DNA from 3 places in the Microbacterium sp. NPDC087868 genome. Region 2 is predicted to be linked to each of the others. Evidence: predicted binding sites of a transcription regulator. Region 2 holds the regulator's gene; each other region holds the start of a gene.

What was found. Region 2 encodes HrcA, which represses chaperone genes, less so after heat shock. Its sites were predicted from a motif close to TTNGCACTCGNNNNNNNCGAGTGCNAA; they were not measured.
Region 1: groES (co-chaperone GroES) is a predicted target of HrcA. The motif match lies at 3,078-3,104, and genes of this name have one in related genera.
Region 3: groL (chaperonin GroEL) is a predicted target of HrcA. The motif match lies at 1,731-1,757, and genes of this name have one in related genera.

Annotation. Positions count from the first base shown of each region.
Region 1 is NZ_JBJDNO010000003.1:153,736-158,759, forward strand. It holds gene ACI2JZ_RS10875 (ABC transporter substrate-binding protein) at 61-1,317, opposite strand; gene rarD (EamA family transporter RarD) at 1,450-2,385, opposite strand; gene groES (co-chaperone GroES) at 2,695-2,991, opposite strand; gene ACI2JZ_RS10890 (SAM-dependent methyltransferase) at 3,137-4,330, shown strand; gene ACI2JZ_RS10895 (hypothetical protein) at 4,332-5,024, opposite strand, start outside.
Region 2 is NZ_JBJDNO010000001.1:209,155-214,178, reverse strand. It holds gene ACI2JZ_RS01055 (PhoH family protein) at 1-680, opposite strand, end outside; gene ACI2JZ_RS01050 (histidine triad nucleotide-binding protein) at 772-1,122, opposite strand; gene ACI2JZ_RS01045 (16S rRNA (uracil(1498)-N(3))-methyltransferase) at 1,165-1,893, opposite strand; gene dnaJ (molecular chaperone DnaJ) at 1,897-3,012, opposite strand; gene hrcA (heat-inducible transcriptional repressor HrcA) at 3,049-4,083, opposite strand; gene ACI2JZ_RS01030 (carboxylesterase/lipase family protein) at 4,185-5,024, shown strand, end outside.
Region 3 is NZ_JBJDNO010000004.1:256,786-261,809, reverse strand. It holds gene groL (chaperonin GroEL) at 75-1,694, opposite strand; gene ACI2JZ_RS15180 (LytR C-terminal domain-containing protein) at 1,819-2,391, opposite strand; gene ACI2JZ_RS15175 (DUF3263 domain-containing protein) at 2,417-2,674, opposite strand; gene ACI2JZ_RS15170 (DUF2332 family protein) at 2,684-3,676, opposite strand; gene msrB (peptide-methionine (R)-S-oxide reductase MsrB) at 3,748-4,158, shown strand; gene ACI2JZ_RS15160 (nitroreductase family protein) at 4,155-4,739, shown strand; gene ACI2JZ_RS15155 (DMT family transporter) at 4,740-5,024, opposite strand, start outside.

The DNA.
Region 1 (5,024 bases), on a different contig from region 2:
GCCCCGGATGCGAGCATCCGGGGCCTTCCGAGTGATCGGTCGATCAACTCATCGATTCGATCAGTTGGTGCGCTCGATGGTGTTGCCCGCGACGTACTTGTAGATGCCGATGGTGGCGCCCTGCGGGTCGCCGTTCTCGTCGAACGTCACGTCGCCGGAGTAGCCGTCGTAGTCGGCCGTGCCGCCGTCGTTGATGATCTCGGCGCACTCGGCGAAGCTGGTGCACTTCTCACCGTCGCCCGAACCGCCCGAGACCTCCTGCATCTTGGCCGCGATGTCGGCGCCCTCGGTCGAACCGGCCGCGAGCGACGCGAGCGCCACCAGGATCACGGCGTCGTAGGCCTCGGCCGCGTAGGTGAAGTCCTTCACCTCGGGGTTGCCGGCAGCCGTCCACGACGCCTGCAGGCGATCCGTGAAGTCGTCCTCGAGTGCAGGGCCCGCCTTCGTGCCCTGCGCGCCCTCGAGCGAGACCGAGATCTCGTCGCCGTAGTCGGACAGGTTGCCGTCGACCATGTAGAACTTGTCGGCCGAGATGCCGGCGTTCACCAGCAGCGGCGCGATGGTCTTGAACTGCTCGAACGACACGATCGCGACGGCGTCCGGGTTCTGCGCCTTGATCGACTCGACCTGCGCATCGAACTGCGCGTCGCCGACGTTGAACGAGACCGACTCGACGACCTCGCCGCCGGTGCCCTCGAACGTCGTGGTGAGCGCGTCGTTCAGGCCGGTGCCGTAGGCGTCGTTCTGGTAGATGATGCCGAGCGTCTTGGCGCCGTCCTCGGCGATCAGGTTGCCGAGCACCTCACCCTGCAGCAGGTCGCTGGGAGCGGTGCGGAAGTAGAGTCCGTCGTCCTCCCAGGCGGTGAAGTCGGGGGACGTGTTCGACGCCGAGATCTGGAGGATCCCCGCGCTCACGTTTCCGTCGAGCACCAGCTTCGAGACACCGGAGGCGGCCGCACCGACGATCGCACTGACGTCAGCGTTGCGCAGCTTCTCGATCGACGTCTCGTACGCCTTGGTGTCGGTGTCGCCCTCGTCCTCGGCGGTGAGGTCGATGGTGATGCCGGCCTCCGCCGCGTTGACCTCCTCGACCGCGAGTCCGACACCGGACTCCATGGGCGGTCCCAGGAATGCCAGCGACCCCGTCTTCGGCAGCAGCGAGCCGAGCTTGAGGGTGAGATCGGTGGCGGGCGCGCCGCCGTCGGACGAGTCATCGGACGGGGTGCTGCTGCAACCCGCGATGACGAGGGCAGACGCGCTGACAAGCGCAATGCCTGCGAAGATCTTCGCGGTGCGCGAACCCTTCAGTGCCTTCATAATGCTCCCTTGCGTAACTGAGAGTGGACGTGACCACAGTCGAGTGCTCTAACCCTAGGGCGCAGAAGCGCTCCGTAGGGGTCGCAAGTGTTTCGGTGCGTTAACGATCCGCTACGCGGTGGAATACCGGTTTCAGACGATGGGCGTGGGAGCGGTCCTTCGCCCTCGTCGCGCGGCGAGCAGCAGGTCGATCACGAACACGACGATCGCGATCCAGACGATCACGAAACCGGCCCAGCGCTCGGCCGGCATGGGCTCGTGGAGGAAGACGACGCCGATGACGAACTGCATCACCGGGGTGATGAACTGGATCATCCCGATGACGGTGAGATCGATCCGGCGCGCACCGGCGGCGAACAGAAGCAGGGGCACGGCCGTCGCGATCCCGGCGCAGGCCAAGAGCACTGCGTGCCATCCGCCGTTCACGCCCATCGTGAGGCCCGCCGGGGTCTGAGCCACCAGGATGAGCTGCACGACGGCGATCGGGATCAACCAGAAGGACTCGAGGGTCAGACCGCTGACGGCATCCACCGCCGGTCCGATCTGCTTCTTGATGAGTCCGTACAGACCGAAGGAGGCCGTCAGCGAGAGGGCGATCCACGGGAACTCGCCGTGGGCCACGATGATCACGACCACGGCGACCGAGGCGATCCCGATCGCCGCCCACTGGAGCCGGCGGATCCGCTCGCGCAGCACGAACACGCCCAGGAGCACCGTCGTAATCGGGTTGATGAAGTATCCGAGGCTCGTCTCGACCACGTTGCCCGTCAGGGTGCCGATGAGGAACACCTGCCAGTTGACGTAGATGAGCAGGCCCGCGAGCGCCGTCCAGCCGAGGAGCTTCGGCCGCCGGATGATCGCCAGGAACGAGGTCCAGCCCCGCATGACGGTGAGGAGCAGGAGGCAGAAGACGAACGACAGCAGCACCCGCCAGGCGACGACCTCCCACGGCCCCGTGGGCACGAGAAGCAGGAAGTACAGCGGCAGCACGCCCCACAGCAGATAGGCACCGCCCGCGTACGCGACTCCGGAGGTCTGGCTCGACGAAGCGCGGGGGACGGAACTCACCGCACAACACTATGCCCGCGGTGCGCATCCACTGGCGGTTCCGTGGCCTGCCGGATGATTTCGGCAGGAATCGGATGCCGCGTGGCGGATGCTGCGCTTTCTTCCCGGGGGGGGGCAGGCGCACGGCTGCACGAGATCGAGACGAGCACGTCGTGGAAGATCGGATCGCGCCTCACGTCCGTGGCGCGTGCGCTGCGACTTCCCCGACCATCGTCGCTCCGACGGCGCGGGCGCGACGACTCCGCCTCGCGCTGACGAAGAAGGGGCCCGGATGCCGAAGCATCCGGGCCCCTTCTCGGGAACGCTGAATCAGCGGACGACGACCGCCAGGACGTCGCGAGCCGACAGGACGAGGAACTCGTCCGCACCGAACTTGACCTCGGTGCCGCCGTACTTGCTGTAGAGCACGCGGTCGCCGACGGCGACGTCGAGCGGAACGCGGTTGCCGTTGTCGTCGATGCGACCGGGGCCGACCGCCACGACCTCGCCCTCCTGGGGCTTCTCCTTGGCGGTGTCGGGGATGACCAGGCCACTCGCGGTGGTCTGCTCGGCCTCGACCTGCTTGATGACGATGCGGTCCTCGAGCGGCTTGATGGAAACCGACACGGTCTACCTCTTCTTTCTTGACGCTGACACGAAAGACTTGTTCGCACTCTCAACCCGAGAGTGCTAACGCCAGTGTAGGCGCTTCGCTGGCACTCATGCAACGCGAGTGCCAGCCGCGCCGCCCGCGTAGGCTGTGCGAGTGGAGATGTCTGAGCTGCAAGCGCTGCTGACCCCCGTCGGGCTGGAGTTGCTGGATGCGCTCGGCAGCGTCGAGTCGACGGACGGGGTCGCGCGCGCGGTGTCGCGGTTGCGGGCCGACGGACACTCCCCCGAACTCGTCTCGGCCGTGGTCGGCCAGGCGCACCTGCGTGCGAAGGCAGGAGCGAAGTTCGGACCGTTCGCCGAGCGGATGCTGTTCACCCGCGCGGGCCTCGAGCAGGCCACACGTCTCGGCGTCGCCGCCCGCCACGCCCAGCGCATGCGCAGCGCCGGGCTGACCCGCATCGCCGACCTCGGCTCCGGGATCGGCGGCGATGCCCTCGCCTTCGCCGGAGCCGGTCTCGATGTGCTCGCGGTCGACGCCGACCCGGTGACCGCGGCGATCGCGGCGTACAACCTCGCCCCGTTCGGTGAGAGCGCGACCGTGCAGCACGGCACCGCCGAGAGCGCCGACCTCGACGGGCGCGACGCGGTGTGGATGGACCCCGCCCGGCGCACGGCCGGGCACAGCGAGACCCGTCGCGTCTCACCCGACGACTACTCCCCCTCGCTGGACTGGGCATTCGCGCTCGCGTCCCGCGTGCCGACCGGGATCAAGCTCGGCCCCGCGCACGATCGCGATGCGCTGCCGGCCGATGCCGAGGCCCAGTGGGTCAGCGCCGACGGCAGCGTGGTCGAACTCGTGCTCTGGACCGGGGCTCTTGCTCGGGCCGGCGTGCGCCGCGCCGCGCTCGTGATCCGCGGCGAGCGCTCGCACGAACTCACCGCCGGCGCCGACGCCGTCGACGCCGAGGTGCGCCCGCTCGGCGCCTTCCTGCACGAACCCGACGGAGCGGTCATCCGGGCTCGTCTGATCGGCGACGTCGCCCGCAGCCTCGATGCCGGCATGCTCGACGAGAAGATCGCCTACCTGACCTCGGATGCCGCGCTCACCAGCCCCTTCGTGCAGTCCTTCCGGGTGCGCGAGACGATGGCCGCGAACCCGAAGGCGATCAATGCCGTGCTCAAGGCGAACGACATCGGCACGCTGGAGATCAAGAAGCGCGGAGTCGATATCGACCCGGCGCAGTTCCGCAAGAAGCTCACGCTGCGCGGTGGTGCCTCGGCCACGTTGATCCTGGTGCGGGTCGGAGACCAGCGCCGCGCGATCCTCGCCGACCGGGTGTCGGCCGCCGAGTAGGTCAGCCGGCTCGGGCTTCGGTGATCGTCAGGTAGGGCGTCTGGCTCGCGGTGAAGGCGAGGGTGAGCGACGAGCCGGGCCCGGAACCCGATCCGTCGTCCGACACGAAGGTGGACAGGCCGACGTCGATCGCCGTCGTGGAGGGCAGGCAGACCGCATCGAGCTGTGCGGCATCGACGATCAGGCAGGCCTCGGGCTCGACCGTCTCGCCGTATCGATTCGCCATCCAGACCGGCTCGTCTCGGAAGTAGCCGACGACGCTCAGGTTCATCTCGAAGCCCTGCGCGACGAGTTCCTCCGCCCGCGTGCGCTCGTCGCCGACGAACTGGGCGAGGATCGATGACGACGAGTCCCACTGCTGGATCGATGCGATCGGATCCCCGTCGGTGGCGACCACGATGTACGCATTGATCGTCGTGAAGACGGCGGTCACCTCGTCGACGGTCTCGCCGGGGCGCATGACCGCGACGTTGATTCCGACGTTCTGGAAATCGGACGTGCGCTGGCACTGGGATTGCGTCGCCTCGTCGACATCGACGACGGCGCAGGTCAGATCCCCTTCGCCCTTGGTGCCCAGCCAGACGATCGCACCGGAGTCGTCGTCCTGCCCGACCGCGCGCAGTGTGCCGGGGTCGAAGTCGGATTCGTCTTCGAGGAGAGCGCGCCGCTCCTGCTGCTCCGCGGTCAGCGCGAT
Region 2 (5,024 bases):
TCGGGGGTGGTGTTCTGCGCCTCGTCGAGCACCACGAACGAGTCGTTGAGCGTGCGACCGCGCATGTAGGCGAGAGGCGCGACCTCGATCGTTCCCGTCGCCATGAGCCGCGGCACGATCTCCGGGTCCATCATCTCGTTGAGCGCGTCGTAGAGCGGTCGCAGGTAGGGGTCGATCTTGTCGGTCAGGGTGCCGGGCAGGAAGCCCAGGCGCTCGCCCGCCTCGACGGCGGGGCGGGTGAGGATGATCCGCGTGACCTCCTTGCGCTGCAGTGCCTGCACCGCTTTGGCCATCGCCAGGTAGGTCTTGCCCGTTCCGGCGGGACCGATGCCGAAGACGATCGTGTTCTCCTCGATCGCGTCGACGTACTCCTTCTGCCCGAGAGTCTTCGGGCGGATGACCTTGCCACGGGTCGACAGGATCGCCTCGCCGAGCACCTCGCTCGGACGAGGTCCCCCGTCGCGGAGCATCCGGGCGGAGCTGGTGACGTCGCTCGGAGCCAGATCGGCGCCGCCCCGGGTCATCTGGAGCAGCTCCTCGACGAGCGTCTTCGCCGCGGCGACCGCCGATGCCGAACCGCTGAGCGTGATCTCGTTGCCGCGCACGAGGACCTGCACATCGCGGTGCTCCTTCTCGAGCATCCGCAGGAGCCGGTCCTGCGGACCGAGCAGCTGCACCATCGCGACGCCGTCGGCGTAGATCTTCTCGACGGACTCCGGAGCGGATGCTCCGCTGCGGCGTTCCGGGATCTCAGGACTCTGGTCGTGGTTTTCAGGCACCGACACTCTTCTCGTTCAGTCCCCCGCCCAGCACGTGGGCGTGGACGTGGAACACGGTCTGTCCGGCGTTCGGGCCGGAGTTGAAGACGAGGCGGTAGTCGCCGTCGTCGGTGTGCTGCGCGGCGAGTTCCTTTGCGAAGGAGACCATCTCGGCGAGCAGCGTCGGGTCACCCGCCGCGATCTCGGCGACGTCGCGGTACTCCGCGGTCTTCGGGATCACCAGGAGGTGGACCGGCGCCTGGGGCGCGATGTCACGGATGGCGAACACGCGTTCGGTCTCACCGAGGACCTCTGCGGGGATCTCACCGTTCAGGATGCGCGTGAAGATCGAGGGTTCGCTCATGTTCCCAGTCTAGCGGCGGGGTCCGCCGGCACGGCGGTGCGCTCACCAGCGGCGGAGGGCGACGGAGAGCACCGCGATCGCCGCGGGTCCGGCCGTCGAGGTGCGCAGCACCGTGTCTCCCAAGAGCACGCGCTCGGCGCCCGCCGCGGTCAACCGGGCGATCTCGTCGTCCGAGACGCCACCTTCGGGTCCGACGACCAGCACGATGTCGCGGTCGTCCGCGGTGATCTCCGACAGTCGGGTCGTCGCCGACGGGTCGAGGATCAGCACGCGCTCCGCGCTCGCACGGGTCGCCAGCTCCCCCGTGCTCGCGGGAGCCGCCACCTCGGGGACCCACGGCCGATGAGCCTGTTTGGCGGCCTCGCGAACGATCGTCGCCCACCGCTCACGGCCCTTCACGGCCTTGGGCCCCTCCCAGCGGGAGACGCTCCGGCTCGCCTGCCAGGGCACGATCTCGTCGACGCCCAACTCGCAGGCGGCCTGCACCGCGAGCTCGTCGCGGTCACCCTTCGCGAGCGCCTGCGCGAGAACGATGCGCGGGGTCGGCGACGAGTGCACGGCCCGATCGGAGATCCGCACGTCCACTCGTGCGGGAGCGACCTCCTCGGCGACGCCCTGGAGCCAGATGCCCCGACCGTCACCGATCGTCACCTGCTCCCCCACACGGAGGCGACGGACGACCGCCGCATGCTTCGCCTCGGCACCGGTCAGCGACACGAGATCGCCGGGCTCGGCATCCGACGACGTTTCGACGAGGAAATGCAGCGCCATGGCTCAGTGCGTGCGGAAGCGGTCGCGGAGCTTGGAGAAGAGACCCTGCTGGAACTGCGCCAGCTGCGGCCCCGGAGCCTTCGCCTTCTTCGCGAAGTCCTCGATGAGCGCCCGCTGCGCGGAGTCGAGCTTGGTCGGAGTCACCACCTGCACGCCGACGCGCAGGTCACCCCGCTGCGAACCGCGCAGCGGCGTGATGCCGCGTCCCTTGATCGTGAGCACGTCGCCGGACTGCACGCCCGCGCGCACCTCGAGATCCACCGCACCGTCGAGGCCCTGGATCGAGGTCTCGGTGCCGAGGATCGCATCGGTCATCGACACCTCGAGCGTCGCGAGCAGGTCGTCTCCGTCACGGCTGAACGCCGCGTGCGGGTTGACCGTGACCTCGACGTACAGGTCGCCGTTCGGGCCGCCGGCCTTGCCGACCTCACCGGAGCCGGGCAGCTGCAGGCGCAGACCGGTCTCGACGCCGGCGGGGATGTCGAGCGAGACGGTACGACGAGAGCGCACGCGCCCCTGACCGCCGCAGGTACCGCACGGGTACGGGATGGTCGTGCCGTAGCCCTCGCACGTGCCGCAGGGCTGCGAGGTGACGACGTTGCCGAGCAGGCTGCGCACCGTGCGCTGGACGTGTCCGGAACCGCCGCAGATGTCGCAGGTGACGGGCGACGTGCCCTCCTGACAGCAGGAACCCTGGCACGTCTCGCAGAGCACCGCGGTGTCGACCTCGATGTCGCGATGCGCACCGAAGACGACGTCGCCGAGGTCGAGAGTGACCCGCACCAGCGCGTCCTGCCCCCGCTCACGGCGGGAACGCGGGCGCGCACGCCCTCCACCCTGTCCCGCGCCGAAGAACGTCTCGAAGATGTCGCCGAATCCGCCGAACCCTCCGCCGAAGTTCCCGGCCGCGCCGTCTCCCCCGCCCATGTCGTAGCGGCGGCGGGAATCGTCGTCGCTGAGCACGTCGTACGCGTGCGTGACGAGCTTGAACTTCTCCGCCGCGTCCTCACCCGGATTCACATCCGGGTGCAGCTGACGCGCGAGGCGCCGATACGCCTTCTTGATCTCGTCGGTGGAAGCGTCCCGGGACACCCCGAGAACCTCATAGTGGTCCGCCACGATCGCCTTTCTGCGTTGTTCTTCGTCGACGGCCGCTCAGCGGCTCGTCTCGTCTTCGTCGAGCATCCGCGTCAGGTAGCGGGCCACGGCCCGCGCCGCCGCGAGATTGCTCGGATAGTCCATGCGCGTCGGGCCCATTACGCCGACCCGCGCCGTTCCGCTGGGGGCGGCGTAGTTGCTCGCGACGATCGACGCCTCGCCCAGCCCGAACGGGGCGTTCTCGGTGCCGATGCTGGCCGCGAGGCCGTGCTCGTCGGTGACCATCTCGCTCATGAGCCGCAGGAGCGTCACCTGCTCCTCGATCGCCTCGAGCAGCGGATGGATGCTTCCGCGGAAGTCCTGCTCGCGACGCGCGAGCGTCGCGGCCCCCGCCATCACCAGGCGCTCCTGACGGAACGTACCCAGCTCGTCGACGATCACGGTGGCGAGAGCCCGCAGTGCGGCATCGCCGGGAGCGGCCTCGGGCGCCGCCAGCAGCGTCTGCAGACGGTCGGCCGCGTCACTGACCGCCTGCCCCGTGAGCAGGGCGGAGAGCCGCGCGCGAAGCATGATCGCATCACCGTCGTCGATCTCGATCGGCAACGGGGCCATCCGCTGCGAGACGCCGCCGGCGTCGGTGACGAGCACGACAAGCATGCGGGTCGGGGCGAGCGGCACGAGTTCGATGTGGGTGAGGTGCGCACGGGCGAACGACGGGTACTGCGCGAGCGCGACCTGACCCGTCAGCTGCGTCAGCACGCGCACGGTGCGCACCATCAGGTCGTCGAGATCGCTCGGCGCCGCCAGGAACGACTCGATCGCCGTTCGCTGAGCGGACGAGAGCGGGCGCAGCTGGGCGAGATGATTGACGAAGACGCGGTACCCCTTGTCGGTGGGCACGCGGCCCGACGAGGTGTGCGGCGCGGTGATGAGCTCCTCGTCCTCGAGGAGCGCCATGTCGTTGCGGATCGTGGCTGCGGAGACCCCGAAGGAGTGGCGGTCCACGATGGAACGGCTGCCGACGGGTTCGTGGGTCTCGACGTAGTCCTGCACGATCGCGCGGAGAACCTGGAGTCCTCGCTCTGTGACCATCGCCCTTCCCTTCCGTTGGCACTCGGACGTTCAGAGTGCCAATCCTACCCCGCCCGCGGCTCGTCTCGTCGGAGGTCGGGCTCCGCCCTAGGATGACGACCATGACCGCCCCCACCGCCGAGCTGTCCACCGGAATCGTCGAGGGATCGAGCGAGGGCGGGGTATCCCGGTTCCTCGGCATCCCCTACGCCGCCCCTCCCTTCGGCGAGAACCGGTTCCGGGAACCGCGGCCGGCGACTCCGTGGACCGGCGTGCGTCCCGCCACGGCCTTCGGGCCCACGGCCCCGCAGTCGCCGTATCCCGGCGCGATCGGCGAGCTGCTCGGATCGGTCAGGATCGACGGTGACGACATCCTGACCGCCAACGTCTGGGCGCCGACGGATGCCGAGCGCGCCCCGGTGCTGCTGTGGATCCACGGCGGAGCGCTCGAGCGCGGCACCGCGGCGCTTCCGCTCTACGACGGGGCCGGCTTCGCCGCCGCAGGGATCGTCTTCGTGTCGATCAACTACCGCCTCGGCTCGGAGGGTTTCTCGATGCTCGACGACGCACCGCGCAATCTCGGCCTCCGGGACGCGGCCGCAGCTCTCGAGTGGGTGCATCGCGAGATCGGCGCGTTCGGCGGCGACCCCGCACGCATCACCCTCATGGGGGAATCGGCCGGAGGCGCGATCGTCGCGGGCCTTCTCACGCGCGACGACTCCCGCACCCTCGTCGCGCGCGCGATCATCGAGTCCGGTCCGTTGGAGGCGCAACCGCCGCAGAAGGCGGGGCGGGTGACCGCGGTTCTCGCGAAGCGGCTCGGCATCCGCGCCGATCGTGCGTCGTTCGCGTCCGTCCCTCCCGAGAAGCTGCTCGAGGCGCGTCGCGCGCAGTCCGCGGGCTCGTCGCCGCTGGGCGGAGCGCCGGGGTTCCAATTCGCGATCGATCCGGACAGCCTTCCG
Region 3 (5,024 bases), on a different contig from region 2:
GTTCCTCCCCGCCGTCCACAGGAACGCAGAACGCCCCCGGCCGAAGCCGGGGGCGTTCTGTCATGCGCGATGGATCAGAAGTCCATGCCACCCGACGGGTCGCCGACCGGAGCGGACGCCTTCTCGGGCTTGTCGGCCACGACGGCCTCGGTGGTGAGGAACAGCGCGGCGATCGACGCGGCGTTCTGCAGCGCGGAGCGCGTCACCTTCGCCGGGTCGATGATGCCGGCGCCGAACATGTCGACGTACTCGCCCGTGGCGGCGTTGAGGCCCTGGCCCGCGGGGAGCTCGGAGACCTTGTTCGCCACGACGCCCGGCTCGAGGCCGGCGTTGAGTGCGATCTGCTTGAGCGGAGCCTCGATCGCCACGCGGACGATGTTCGCACCGGTCGCCTCGTCACCCGTGAGCGACAGACCGTTGAGCGCCTTCGTGCCGGACTGGATCAGCGCGACGCCACCACCGGGGACGATGCCCTCTTCAACGGCCGCCTTCGCGTTGCGGACGGCGTCCTCGATGCGGTGCTTGCGCTCCTTGAGCTCGACCTCGGTGGCCGCGCCCGCCTTGATGACGGCGACGCCACCGGCGAGCTTCGCCAGGCGCTCCTGCAGCTTCTCGCGGTCGTAGTCGCTGTCGGTGTTCTCGATCTCGCGACGGATCTGGGTCACGCGACCCTCGATCTGCTCGGCCTCACCGGCGCCCTCGACGATCGTGGTCTCGTCCTTGGTGACGATGACCTTGCGGGCACGACCCAGCAGGTCGAGCGTGGCGTTCTCGAGCTTCAGGCCGACCTCTTCGGTGATGACCTGACCACCGGTGAGGATCGCGATGTCCTGCAGCTGCGCCTTGCGACGGTCGCCGAAGCCGGGAGCCTTGACGGCGACCGACTTGAAGATGCCCTTGAGCTTGTTGAGCACGAGAGTCGCGAGAGCCTCGCCCTCGACGTCCTCGGCGATGATGACGAGCTCCTTACCGTCCTGGATCACCTTGTCGACGATCGGCAGGAGGTCCTTGATGTTGGAGACCTTCTGGTTCGCGATCAGGATGTAGGGGTCCTCGAAGACGGCTTCCTGACGGTCGGGGTCCGTGACGAAGTACGGGTTCAGGTAGCCCTTGTCGAAGCGCATGCCCTCGGTGAGCTCGAGCTCGGTGCCGAAGGTCTGCGACTCCTCGACGGTGACCACACCCTCCTTGCCGACCTTGTCGATCGCCTCGGCGATGAGCTCGCCGATCGCGGGGTCTGCGGCGGAGATGGATGCCGTGGCGGCGATCTGCTCCTTCGACTCGATCTCCTTGGCGCTGGCGAGCAGCTCCTCGGTGATCGCGGCGACGGCCTTCTCGATGCCGCGCTTGAGCGAGATCGGGTCGGCGCCGGCTGCGACGTTGCGCAGTCCCTCGCGGACCAGGGCCTGTGCGAGGACCGTGGCGGTGGTGGTTCCGTCACCGGCGACGTCGTCGGTCTTCTTGGCGACCTCCTTGACGAGCTCCGCGCCGATCTTCTCGTACGGGTCGTCCAGCTCGATCTCCTTGGCGATGGACACACCGTCGTTCGTGATCGTGGGGGCGCCCCACTTCTTCTCGAGCACGACGTTGCGACCGCGCGGGCCGAGGGTCACCTTGACCGCGTCGGCGAGGATGTTGAGGCCGCGCTCGAGGCCGCGGCGGGCCTCCTCATCGAAAGCAATGATCTTTGCCATGAGTTTTTTCGTCCCTCCTGGACGTAGACGTTGGGTTTAGCACTCAGAGTGTGAGAGTGCTAACGCCATTCTGGCACTCGACCCCTGCGAGTGCAAGCCGCGGACGGAGGGTGCCCGACGCGTCTCAGGGAGCGGGCGTCTCGGCCGAAGTCTCGGGCGCCGTGGCGGAGCGATCGAGGCCGACGACGATCGTGAGCTGCTTCGCCTCGCCGTCGTTGAGGTCGGCGTAGAAGTCGCTCTGCTCGACCGCCGCTCCCCCGATGAGGTCGGCGACGCCGAGTGCGGCCGGACGATCGGCCTCGTCGACGTAGTACACCGTGGTGGTCTCGAAGTCCTGGCTGCCGCTGTCGCTCGCGTACACGGTGGCGAACCCGGCGTTGAGCAAGGTGTCGCGCATCTGCTCGTCGAGACCCTCATCGGGCGTCGCGTTGAGGATCGTCACCTCGAACGTCGTGTCGACCACACCCGTCTCGACCGGGGTCGGCTCGGCGGTCGGTACCGCTTCGGGGAAGAGGTCGATCCGCCCCATCACGACCAGCGAGCCGAAGATGCCCACGATGATGAGCACGAGCGCCGCGACGAACGACCACAGCAGCACCACCCATCCGTTCATCCCCGGCGCTTCGGCGCGGTGCGCCCCGACGCGGCCGGATGAGCGGGGGACGTCGTCGAAACGATCACGGGTGGGCTTGGACACCCCACGATGCTATCCGAGAGCGCGGTCAGCCCACGAAACCGGGCGTCCGTGCCGAACGGCGCACGACGCGCGCGTCGCGCAGACGCCGCAGCCGACGGATCAGCATCGGATCGAACTCGAGGGCGGCATCCGACTCGATCAGCCGGCCGAGGAGCTGGTAGTAGCGCGCGGCACTCATGCCCAGCTGCGCCCGGATCGCCTCCTCCTTGGCCCCGCTGTGCCGGGGCCAGACCGTCTCCAGCGCGAGGATCGCGCGGTCGCGTTCCGTGAGGTCACCGATCATGTGCCCAGGTTAGGACGGGTGCGGCCGCTCGTCCGCGCGCCACTCCCACCACGCGCCGAGCGGGTCGGCCGCCGCACGCACCCGCCCGTCGAGTGCGACCGCGAACCCGGGCCACTCCTCCACGTCGATCGGCGGCTCCCAGACGTCCAGCAGCCCGGGCGGGTCGATCGTGACCCACCGTGCCGGGAGCTCACGGATGCGGGCGACCAGAGCCGACCGGGCGGCGCGCGGGATGTGGACGAGGACCCCCGGGGTGGTGATCACGAGCGTCGCCCCGACCGGCGCCCGGGCGACGAGAGCATCGATGCGTTCGAGCGCGTCGCCGGCGACGAGCGTCGGCGGATCGGATGCCGCGATGTCGAGCGCCGCCGCGATCCGCTGCTCGCGGCCGGTCTCCCCCGGCCACACGAGCCCCTGCAACCACCGACGATCGTCGGCATCACGGGCATCGAGCGGTGCGAGATCGATCCCGGCGCGCCACACGATCTCGGGGAGCCGCAGCTCCGGAAGCTCCCCGTCGACCCGACTGGCGAGCACGACCGGGGAGACCCCTTCGAGCGGATCGAGCGCCACCCGCACCTCGCCATCGGAGCCGGTGAAGCGGTACGAGTAACGATCCGGGTAGAGGCAGAGGCCCGCGGATGCCCCGATCTCCAGCAACGCGATCGGTCCGTCGATCTCCGACAGCACCGGGAGGAGCGCCGCGAGCCGGAGCGGCTCGTTGGTCTGCAGCGAGCGCGCGGAGCACTCGGCGACGACGGCATCCGCGTTCCGGAGCACGAAGTCCCGCCACACCGGATATCCCTCGAGCGCTGCTCCGAGAAGCCGGGTCACCGCGAAGACCAGCGGCGGCTGACGCCGGTTCTCGGGGATGCGCGCGAGCACGTCCTGCACCGGGCCGTCGCCGGCGACGCCCGCCGCCCACTCCGCGTAGAGCGCGCTGCGACCGGGCGCCTCCTTCTCGGCGAAGCGCGCGTAGCGCTCGCGAACAGCATCCGTCATCCCTCCATTGTGGCTGCACGCAGCCCGGCGCCCCGCGACAGGGGAGAATGGAGAGGACCCCAGGAGGACTCATGTCGTACAGCGTGGAAAAGACCGAAGACGAGTGGCGCAAGGAGCTCGGCGACGACCAGTACGCCGTGCTGCGCCAGGCGGCGACCGAGCGCGCCTGGACCGGCGAGCTGCTCGACGAGGGACGCGCCGGCCTCTACACCTGCGGCGCATGCGGCGCCGAGCTCTTCCAGAGCGGCACGAAGTTCGACTCCGGCTGCGGCTGGCCGAGCTTCTACGAGTCGATCCGCCCCGAGGCCGTCGAGCTCATCGAGGACACCTCGCTCGGCATGGTCCGCACGGAAGTGCGGTGCGCGACGTGCGGATCGCACCTCGGCCATGTCTTCCCCGACGGCTTCGGCACCCCGACCGGCGACCGCTACTGCATGAACTCGCTGGCGATGAACTTCACTCCCGAGGCCCCCGAGGCGTGAGCGCGCTCGACGCCGTCCGCTCGCGGCAGTCCTGGTCGAAGGTCACCGAGGAGGCGCCCTCCCGCGAGGAGCTCCTTCCGCTGATCGCCGCCGCCGGGCGCGTGGCCGATCATTCGTCGCTGCGGCCGTGGCGACTGATCGAGCTGCGCGGTGACGACCGGCTCGCCCTGAGCGCCGCGATCGCGAAGGCCGAGGGCGAGAAGAAGCCGTCGACCAAGCCGTTGCGCGCGTCGCTGCTGATCGCGGTGGTCGGCAGCTATCGCACGAACCACAAGGTGCCAGTGTGGGAGCAGGAGGCGGTCGCCTCCGGTGTCGCGCACACGCTGAGCCTGCTGCTCGACGAAGCCGGGTGGGGCGTGTTCTGGCGCACCGGCGGATACACGCGGTCGAAGGCGGTCGCGCGGGCGCACGGACTGGCGAAGAACGAGGTGCTGCTGGGGTGGCTCTACGTCGGCGGCAAGCCGGCGAAGTCCCCGGGGCGGCGCACGCCCGTCGACGCTGACGCGCTGCTGACGCGGATGCCGTCGGACAGGGCGACGAAGGACGAGAAATCCGAGAAGAAGAAGAAGAAGATCAAGTAGTCAGCGCCGTCGGCGCACGACCGCCACGAGCACGGATGCCGCGGCGATCACCACCATCGTGACGATCTGCCAGGTCGCAGGCCCCGCCTCTGTGGGCCAGATCAGGTCGATCGCGACCGCGGCGACGAGCTGCCCCAGCACCGATCCCAGTCCGAGCAGCAGCACCCCGGTGTGCGCGACGAGGAACGCCCCGAGGAAGATGTAGACGACGCCGAGGAAACCGCCCGTGTACAGCCACGGTTCGGCCGGCAGTCCGTGCGGGGCACCCTGCGAGACGACGCTGAT